Regions from separate parts of the Streptomyces sp. NBC_01717 genome, predicted to be linked through region 3. Evidence: riboswitches for the same ligand, from Rfam matches in the RefSeq annotation. Region 3 holds a riboswitch; each other region holds the start of a gene.
The links. A riboswitch is a leader RNA that binds a small molecule or an ion and turns the genes downstream of it on or off. The one in region 3 is predicted to bind cobalamin.

Region 1 (3,265 bases), 2.2 Mb from region 3:
GGTCATCCAGCCCTGGCCGGTCTGCGCGAGGGTCCGCATCATCCGGCCGTACAGCTCACGCGCCGGCATCGACTTGCGGGCCAGGCCCTTGGCCTCGGCGGCCCGGTACGCGGCGTCGAACTCGTCGCCCCACAGGTCGACCAGCTCGGGCACGTCGGCGGGCGAGAACAGCGACCAGTCGCCGTCCGTGTCGACCCGGCGCATGAACTCGTCCGGGATCCAGTGCGCCAGGTTGAGGTTGTGCGTACGCCGCTGGTCCTCACCGGTGTTGTCGCGCAGCTCCAGGAACTCCTCGATGTCCGCGTGCCACGTCTCCAGGTAGACGGCGGCGGCGCCCTTGCGGCGGCCGCCCTGGTTCACCGCGGCGACCGAGGCGTCGAGTGTCTTCAGGAACGGCACGATGCCGTTGGAGTGCCCGTTGGTGCCGCGGATCAGTGAACCGCGGGCGCGGATCCGGGAGTACGAGAGGCCGATGCCGCCCGCGTGCTTGGAGAGCCGTGCCACCTGGTGGTAGCGGTCGTAGATCGAGTCGAGCTCGTCCAGCGGCGAGTCCAGCAGATAGCAGGAGGACATCTGCGGGTGCCGGGTACCGGAGTTGAAGAGTGTGGGGGAGGAAGGCAGGTAGTCGAGGCGGCTCATCAGGCCGTACAGCGAGGCGACCTCGTCCAGTGCGCGCGCCGAGTCGTCCTCGGCGAGACCGGCCGCCACCCGCAGCATGAAGTGCTGGGGCGTCTCGATGACCTGACGGGTGTGCGGGTGGCGCAGCAGATAGCGGCTGTGCAGCGTCCGCAGCCCGAAGTAGCCGAACCGGTCGTCGGCGCCGTCGGCGAGCGACTGCTCGACCAGCGCGTCGAGCCGGGCCGCGTGGAGCGCCACGAACGCGGCCGTGCGGTCCGCGATCAGACCCTCGCGGTGGCCGACGGCGACCGAGGCGGAGAAGGACACCGCGCCCTGACCGGCCGCCTCGTCCGCGATGGTGCGGGTGAGGAGGCGGGCGGCGAGCCGGGAGTACGCGGGGTCCTCGGAGATCAGACCCGCGGCGGCCTCGGTGGCCAGCGAACGCAGCTCTGCTTCGTCCGACCGGGCGTTGCGGCCGCGCAGCGCGGCGGCGGCGACGCGTCCGGGGTCGGTGTCGGGCAGATCGACGGTGAGGTCGGTCAGGGTCCGCAGCAGTGCGGTCCCGGGTCCGTCGTTCGTGGTTCCCGTGGACTCGGCGACTGAAGCCGGATCGGCTGGCGCGATGGTCATGTGGTGCTCTCCCTCGCTCGGCTCGGGGCCGGGCGGGGAGCGGGGGCAGCCGGGCAGAGGCGTGCCCGGGAAAGGGGACAGCACTCCGTGCGGCGTCCACCGGCCCATCCGCGAGGCCCGGACGTCTGGGCGTCCGGATCGGTCGAGCCGGACGCGCTGTCGGCAGGTCCTCGGACTTACAGGGTGCGCAAAAGTGCACCGATCACACCGTTGCGGGACAGTTCCGGATTCCCACCGGATTTCCCTGCGGCGACAGCGAGCACGAGCATACATGTGGGGGCCGCCCGTTGAGGCAGCCCCCACATGTTGTGTCGTTCGGGGTTCACAGGGTGAGGCTGTAGGTCAGCAGCTGGAGGCCTGGAATGGGATACCAGTCGCGCTCCGGAGTCCGTACGAAGCCCAGGCGGTGGTAGATCCGGTGGGCGGCGAGCATGGTCGACTGCGTCGACAGGACGAGCCCCGCGACGCCGTCCGTACCCCGTGCGCGGTCGATACAGGCCCGTACGAGCGCCTCGCCCGCCCCGAGGCCACGCGCCTCCCGCGCGACGGCGAGCATCCGGAATTCGGCCTCGTCGGGGCCGGCGATGTCGGCCCACGGGTTGCCGGGCGGAGCGTATGTCACGCCGCCCAGTACCCGGCCGTCGGCGCCGACCGCGACGAGCACGTCGGCCTCGGCGGCGCGGCGCGGCACGTCGCGGAGCTGTTCGAGATACGGGTCGTCGGCACCGAGGTCGAGCAGGCCGTCGTCGAGGTACGCGTTTGCGGTGATCTCGCCGAGGAGGGGGTGTTCGGTGGGGTCGACGGGCCTGATCGATATGTCCATGGCGGAAGTGTGCCGTACGGGGGTGGGGGCCGGGGGCAGCTGCCCGGGTACACCAGGGGCGCCGATCCTGTCCGAAACCTGTGTGGCCCGGCGGGCGACGGATCCTTCCTCCGTCGCCGGCCGGGCCACATTTCTTGCTGGCGTGCAGGACTAGCTGGTCGACGGGCTCGTGTCGGGGGAGGAGGCCGGCTCAGGCCTGGCCAACGGGAGTTCGACCTTCACGCCCGGGTCGCCCGCGTCCGCCGTGTAGTCGGCAGGTGACGTCTCGTCGATTCCGGCCGGGGCCTTCACCGCGTTCAGGACGAACGTCAGCACCACCGTCACCACCACGTTCAGCACGAACGCGGTCAGGCCGATGTAGCCGATCTCGCCGATCCCCGGGATCTCCTTCGAGGAGCCGCCGAAGTGCGCCTGGGTCGGGCTCGCCACCCCGTACGCGGCGAGCGTGCCGTAGACCATGCCGACCGCCCAGCCGGCGAGCAGCGCCCAGCGGTGGAACCACCGGGTGAACAGGCCGCCGACCAGTGCCGGGAACGTCTGCAGGATCCAGATCCCGCCCAGCAGCTGGAAGTTGATCGCGACCGTCTTGTCCATCGTGAGGACGAAGGCGAGCGCACCGACCTTCACCAGCAGCGACACCAGCTTGGAGACCTTCGTCTCCTGGGCCGGGGTCGCATCGGGCTTCAGGAAGTCCTTGTAGATGTTCCGGGTGAAGAGGTTGGCGGCGGCGATCGACATGATCGCGGCGGGCACCAGCGCGCCGATACCGATCGCGGCGAACGCCACCCCGGCGAACCAGTCGGGGAACATGTTCTCGAACAGCTGCGGGATCGCCAGCTGCCCGTTCTGCACCTTGACCCCGGCGGCGATCGCCATGAAGCCGAGCAGCGCCAGCAGGCCCAGCATCAGCGAGTACAGCGGCAGGATCGTGGTGTTGCGCCGGATCACGTCACGGCTGCGGCTGGAGAGCGTCGCCGTGATCGAGTGCGGGTACATGAAGAGCGCGAGCGCCGAACCCAGGGCCAGAGTGGCGTAGCCCCATTGGCCCGTCTCGCCCGGTGCGAGCGCTCCGCGCGGGGCGCCGGTCGCCGGGTTCTTCTGCGAGAACGCCTCGCCGGCCTTGGCGAAGATGTCGTCGAATCCGCCCAGCTTGATCGGGATGTAGATGATCGCCACCGCGATGACCAGGTAGAT
Region 2 (3,265 bases), 1.3 Mb from region 3:
TGGAAGGCGAGGACGTCGCGGATCTCGCTCTCGATGCGCTGCTCATAAGCGGCAGTGTCGATGCGCCCTGCGCGCAGATCGGCACGGGCGGTGCGCAGCTCGCTCGTCTGCGGGAACGATCCGATGGTGGTGGTGGGCAGCGGTGGCAGTTCGAGGTGGGCGCTCTGGGCAGCAGACCGTTCCTCGTACGGCTGGGAGCGGCGGCCGTCGGCGTCCGTGACGGCGGCGGCCCTGAACCTTACAGCCGGGTCGTGGGTGATCGGGGAGATCGCGCGGGAGGCGAGGTAGGCGCGATTGGCGGCGAGCTCCGTGGCGATGGCGTCGGTGCCCTGAGCCAGGCCCTTGGCCAGGGTGACGATCTCGTCCGTCTTCTGCCGGGCGAAGGCGAGCCAGCGAAGGACCTGCGGATCGATGTCCCGCTCAGCCGCAGCGTCGATCGGTACGTGCAGGAGGGAACAGGAGGCGGCCACATCCACCTGATCGGCGAGGCCGAGGAGCGCGCCCAGGGTGGCCAGGGACTTCTCGAGGTCGTTGATCCAGATGTTGCGGCCGTCGACCACTCCGGCGACCAGGCGCTTGCCGGTGAGTCCGCCCACCGAGGCCAGCGCGTCGAGGTTGGCGGCGCCGGCGCCGGTGAAGTCGAGGGCCAGGCCCTCGATGGGGGCTTTCGCCAGGACGGGCAGGGCGTCGCCGAGCCGGTCGAAGTAGGAGGCGACGATCAGCTTGGGGCGGTCGGTCAGGCCACCGAGGTCGCGGTAGGCACGGGCGGCGGCGTTCAGCTCGGCCGGCGAGCGGTCCTGGACCAGTGCGGGCTCGTCGAGCTGCACCCAGTCGGCACCGGCCGCGCGCAGGTCCGCCAGCACCTCGGCGTAGACGGGCAGCAGCCGGTCCAGGAGGGTCAGCGGTTCGAAGTCCGCGGCCACGCCGGGAGCCGGCTTGGCGAGCAGGAGATAAGTGACCGGACCGACGAGTACAGGCCGGGCGGCGAGGCCGAGAGCGATCGCCTCCTTGAGCTCCCCGACCTGCTTGGTGGAGTCAGTGGTGAATACCGTTTCGGGTCCCAACTCAGGCACCAGGTAGTGGTAGTTGGTGTCGAACCACTTGGTCATCTCCAGCGGCGCCACGTCCTGGGTGCCCCGTGCCATGGCGAAGTAGCCGTCGAGCGCGTCGGCTTCGACGGCCGCACGGTGTCGCTGAGGGACGGCGCCGACCATGACGCTGGTGTCCAGGACATGGTCGTAGTACGAGAAGTCACCGGTCGGCACCCCGTGGATGCCTGTGTCGGCCAGTTGCTGCCAGGTGGACCGGCGCAGATCCGCCGCGGTCCGACGGAGGGCGTCGGCGGTGACACGGCCCTTCCAGTAGCCCTCGACGGCCTTCTTCAGTTCCCGGTTCGGGCCCTGGCGGGGGTAGCCGTACACGGTGGCCCGTGCTGCCGCGGCTGCGGTCTTGGCTGTCACGGAAATCTCCTTCGCGAGATGACTCCTGAGGATCCCGGAGACGGGACACGGGCGCGAAGGGATGACGAACCGGACGGACGGGACTCGCGCCGTCGGCGCGGTCGTCCACCTGGTATGTACGCCGACCCGCCCACGAGGTCACCGGGATATCCGCACGCGATCGGTCACGTACGGGCAACGGGCAGGTCTTCGGACTCGCGGGCGCACCTGCCGAGGCAGATTCCTACTGGCCGTCGCTTCCCGGATCCGACCGGATCCAGTGCGTATGACGGCGGTCGTTCCCACTCACCGCTGCGGGGCAGTCCCGGATTTCCACCGGGTTCCCTCTTGCGACGCGCCTGCCTGGCGGACAGGGCGAACCAGCTGCACCGGCCAGACTAGAGGTCAGGCCGCTCCTGAGGCGCCGCTGTTCACATTCCGGGACAATGCGCGTCCACTTCGCACACGACGATGTCCAGGCCGGGCCGCGCGCACACCTCTGCGATGCCGGTGCCCACCCCACCGCCGCCGACCACGCCGACCCGGCGGATGTCCCGGCTCATGACCGTGCCTCCGTGCGCTCGACGATGTGTTGCGTGTAGGCGTCCGGGGTGAAGAAGAGCGGCAGCTCAGCCCTCAGAGCGTTCTGCTCGAAGAGCATCCGTACCTCGTCGAGAGCTGCCCAGGGGTACTCGGCGCCCAGGGCGGCGAGCTCGTCGTCCAGCAGCTCCAGCACCGTCTCACGGCCCACCACGCGATGCCGCAGCCATTGCCAGATCTGCACGCGGGCGATCTCGGCTGTCGCGGCATCCTCCATCAGGCCGTGCAGGGCGACCGCCCCGCTGCCGCGGAGCCAGGCGTCGAAGTACCGCAACGCCACCGCGATGTTGGTACGGACGCCCTCCGGGGTGGGCGGACCGCTGAGCTTGCGCACCGACAGGAGGTCCTTCGCTGTCACTTCCACGTCCTCGCGGGTGCGTTCGATCTGATGGCTGCAGTCTCCGAGGACGCCGTCGAAGACCTCACGGCAGACGGGAACGAGTCCTGGATGGGCGACCCACGAGCCGTCGAAGCCGTCCTCTGCCTCGCGTTCCTTGTCCAGCCGGACCTTGGTCAGCGCCACCTCGTCGGCGGCCCGGTCCGTGCCGGGCACGTGGGCGGCCATTCCCCCGATGGCGTGGGCGCCGCGCCGGTGGCAGGTGCGCACGAGCAGATCCGTGTACGCGCGCATGAACGGGGCGGTCATCGTCAGCGTGGCCCGGTCGGGCAGCAGGAAGTCGGTGCGGTGGCCGAACGTCTTGATCAGGCTGAAGAGATAGTCCCAGCGTCCGGCGTTGAGGCCGGAACTGTGCTCGCGCAGTTCGTAGAGGATCTCCTCCATCTCGAACGCGGCGGTGATCGTCTCGATCAGGACCGTGGCGCGGACCGTGCCGCGGTCGATGCCGAGCAGCTCCTGCGCCAGGACGAAGACGTCGTTCCAGAGACGGGCCTCGTAGCGGTTCTCCAGTTTGGGCAGGTAGAAGTACGGGCCCGAGCCGGCATCGATCTGGCGCCGTGCGCAATGAAAGAAGTACAGACCGAAGTCCACGAGTGCAGCCGGCACGGGTCCGCCGTCGAACTCCAGGTGCTCCTCCGCAAGGTGCCAGCCCCGCGGGCGGACCGCGATCGTCGCGACGTGGTCGCCGAGCCGGTACTCCTTGCCCTCGGGGGTGCGGAAGTCGATCCGGCGCTCCACGGCATCGAGCAGATTGAGCTGACCGCCGATGATGTTGTGCCAGGTGGGGGAGGTGGCGTCCTCGAAGTCCGCCATCCACACGTTCGCCCCG
Region 3 (3,265 bases):
CTCTTCCTCGTCGGGCAGCTTCACGTCGGTCACCGTGATGTCGACCTCTACGACCTCCAGACCGGTCATCCGCTCGATGGCGGCGATCACTTCGGTCCGGACGTCGCCCGTGAGCTCGACGATCGGGAAGCCGTATTCGACGATGAGCGACAGGTCGACCGCGGTCTGGACCTCACCGACCTCGACCTTGACACCGCCGGTGACGGACCGACCTCCCGCTCCGGGCACTCGCTCCCGCACGGTCCCCATACCGCGGGTGAATCCTCCGCCCATGCCCTGGACTCCGGGCACGCTCCGGGCCGCCAGCCCGGCGATCTTCGCCACCACGCCGTCGGCGATCGTGGTACGCCCCCGTGCCCCGGATTCCGTTCGGCGGTTCTCCCGGCGGCTTTCGCCCTGAGATCCTGCTCCGTGCGTGGACTCGGATGCCGGGCGGGTGGTCTCGGGCCGGCTCAGCTGCGTTTGATCGGTCATGGTCGGTCGCCCTTCCGAAGAGGAGGTGGGCTCGATCGCCTTGGCCATTTTACGTACGATTTGTCATCATTGCCCGGGTGGAAGGGTGTGCGGCCGGGCCCGCCGCCGCGGAGGAGGGCGGGTCGTTGTGGGGGAGTGGGGCCTCAGGTGCCCGCCCTCCGGCCGGGCAGGGGAGGCGAAGTCCGTCGTGACCCATGGTGGAGGGGGGCGTACGTGACTCCGCGATCCATCACGGAGACGGCTCCCCCGGCTACCGTCCGTGCGACGCGGTGATCTCGTCGGTTCCGGTGCTCAGGGGCCGCCCGCAACGCAGGTTCCAGCGCCCGGACCGGCCGCTGAGCTCGGACAGCGTCAGCGGGGCGACGTCCAACCGCCAGAACGCCTGCGGCGGAAGGCCCAGCGCATGCACGATCGCGGCCCGTACCGCCGCGGGTTCGACCACGGCGAGCACGCTGCCGTCGTCGGCACCCTCCCCATGCAGCGAATCCAGCCAGCCGCCTACCCGCGCGTGCAGCTCCAGCAGCGACTCACCGTCGTGCGGGGCGGCCGAGGGGTCGGACAGCCAGGTCGACACCGCCTCCGGCTCGCCCCGGCTCACCTCTGCCAGCCGCTGTCCGCGCCAACGCCCCAAGTCCCAGCCCCGAAGGGCAGGTTCGGGCTCGGACCGCAGCCCCAACGCCTCGGCGGTCCCGCTGCACCGCTCGTCCGAGCCGTGCACCCGGCGGTCTGCAGCAGGCACCGCGGCCGCGGCCGCACGCGCCCGCCGGACGCCGGACGCGTCGAGCGGGGCGTCGCCGTCGAAGCGGGCCTCGCGCAGCGCCGCGTTGAGCGCCGGTGAGATCAACATCACCCGTACCGTGAACACCCGCGTCAACTCCCTGAACTGTGGCCTCTTCAGTAAGCACACCATGGCATCCAGGGCTGTGGGGTGGGCAGATGGTGCCATGGCGGCGGGGTGCTCCCAGGCGGTATGGTCGCGACGAACATGACGACGGTGTGATGGAAGTCCGGTGAGAATCCGGCACGGTCGCGCCACTGTGAACCCGTATCCGTACGGGAAGTCAGACCCAGCACTGTCGTCTCAGGCACCACGATCGGGACGCGTGTTCCCCCAGGAGGTTCTGCCATGGCACAGACTGCTGCCCCCGCCGCCGTCGCATCACCCGCCATCACCCCCATCTCGCTGAAGGCCATTGCCCCGTGGGCGGTCTTCTTCGGCATTCTCATGCTCGTCCTGCTGTACTTCGTCGGCGCCGAGCAGGGCGCCACTGCGGTCATCTCCGGCGAGGGTGTCCACGAGTGGGTCCACGACGGTCGCCACCTGCTCGGTTTCCCCTGCCACTGACATACCGCGCAAGCCAGGGGAACCCCTCATGAACTCCATATCTGTCAGAGCCCTGCTGATCCGAGGCATGCTGGCCGGCCTCGTCGCGGGCGCGCTCGCACTTGCCGTCGCCTACTTCCTCGGGGAGTCGCGGGTCGACGCGGCGATCGCCCTCGAAGAGGCGCACAGCCACGACCACGGTGGCGGCGAGGAACTCGTCAGCCGTGCCATGCAGTCCACGGCCGGCCTCGCCACCGGTGTCCTCGTCTTCGGCGTGGCCGTCGGCGGCATCGCCGCGCTCGTCTTCTGCTACGCCCTCGGCCGCATCGGCAGGTTCGGCCCCCGGGCCACCGCCGCACTGATCGCGTTCGGCGCCCTGCTGACCGTGTATGTCGTGCCGTTCCTCAAGTACCCGGCCAACCCGCCGGCCGTCGGCAACCCCGACACGATCGGCCAACGCACCGCCATGTTCTTCCTCATGGTCGCTCTCAGTGTGCTGCTCGCCGTCGCGGCCGTCATTCTCGGCAAGCGGCTGGCTCCTCGCCTGGGCAACTGGAACGCGACGATCGCCGCATCCGCCGCCTACGTCCTCGTCATCGGGCTCGCCTACGTCTTCCTGCCCTCGTTCAACGAGGTCGGCAAGGACTTCCCGGCCGGCCTGCTGTGGGAGTTCCGCCTCGCCACCCTCGCCGTTCAGGCCACGCTCTGGACCACTTTCGGTCTGTTCTTCGGCTATCTGACCGAGCGTCTGCTGGTGCCGGGATCGGACACGGTCCCGGCGGAGGGTGGCACGGTATCCCGCACGGCCACCGCTGCCGGCTGACCGGCCGAAACACCACTACGACCGAACCCGCCAGGAGCTGCCTGGCGGGTTCGGTCGTGGTAGGGGTCCAGCCGCCCGGGTGTCCGGCGTCATGACGGACGTCGAGCCGAGACCTGGGGAGAAGGTGCGGACCCGGCGGCTCCGTCCGTCGCAGCCGCTCCGTCCCCGCGTTCGTCCGCCGATCCGGCCGTCCAGTCGATCCGGTAGTGCCTCAGCAGGTCGTCCTCCCCGACGAAGCGCATCCCGGCCGCTGCCATGACGTGCTGGGACGCGGCGTTGTCGAGGTCGGCGTCGCCCTTGACCGACGCGACACCCTCGGCACGGGCGAACTCCAGCAGCGCGCGCAGAGCCTCGGAGGCGTACCCCTTGCCGCGCATCGCCGGTATCAGGCCGTAGCCGATCGTGACCTGCCCCTGGTCGTCCGGGACGCCATGGAAGCCGACTCCGCCGATGGCGTGCCCGTCCTCGCGGAGGCGGATCTCGTACGCGCCGAACGGCTCGGGATTGCCGGTGTCCGCGCAGTGCTCCAGGAAGTGCCGCGCGCCCGCCCGGTCGCCGTCGTTGGGATAGTCAGGTGCCCAGAGGGCGTCCGGCCCGGGACGGCCTTCCACTACGTACTCCGCCTCTGCGGGGGTCAGAGGGTG

Region 1: linked by a shared signal. The riboswitch ahead of OHB49_RS15555 (ribonucleoside-diphosphate reductase subunit alpha) and the one ahead of OHB49_RS06135 (CbtB domain-containing protein) in region 3 are both predicted to bind cobalamin.
Region 2: linked by a shared signal. The riboswitch ahead of metE (5-methyltetrahydropteroyltriglutamate--homocysteine S-methyltransferase) and the one ahead of OHB49_RS06135 (CbtB domain-containing protein) in region 3 are both predicted to bind cobalamin.

The regions. Positions count from the first base shown of each region.
Region 1 covers NZ_CP109178.1:3,463,928-3,467,192, reverse strand. Annotated here, with positions in the region: gene OHB49_RS15555 (ribonucleoside-diphosphate reductase subunit alpha) at 1-1,248, opposite strand, end outside; cobalamin riboswitch at 1,393-1,517, opposite strand; gene OHB49_RS15550 (GNAT family N-acetyltransferase) at 1,571-2,071, opposite strand; gene mctP (monocarboxylate uptake permease MctP) at 2,222-3,265, opposite strand, start outside.
Region 2 covers NZ_CP109178.1:2,595,521-2,598,785, reverse strand. Annotated here, with positions in the region: gene metE (5-methyltetrahydropteroyltriglutamate--homocysteine S-methyltransferase) at 1-1,460, opposite strand, end outside; cobalamin riboswitch at 1,624-1,839, opposite strand; partial or broken gene OHB49_RS11815 (3-hydroxyacyl-CoA dehydrogenase NAD-binding domain-containing protein) at 1,889-2,002, opposite strand; gene aceB (malate synthase A) at 1,999-3,265, opposite strand, start outside.
Region 3 covers NZ_CP109178.1:1,309,119-1,312,383, reverse strand. Annotated here, with positions in the region: gene OHB49_RS06145 (Asp23/Gls24 family envelope stress response protein) at 1-474, opposite strand, end outside; gene OHB49_RS06140 (histidine phosphatase family protein) at 725-1,321, opposite strand; adenosylcobalamin (AdoCbl) riboswitch at 1,449-1,597, shown strand; gene OHB49_RS06135 (CbtB domain-containing protein) at 1,601-1,819, shown strand; gene OHB49_RS06130 (CbtA family protein) at 1,848-2,621, shown strand; gene OHB49_RS06125 (GNAT family N-acetyltransferase) at 2,711-3,265, opposite strand, start outside.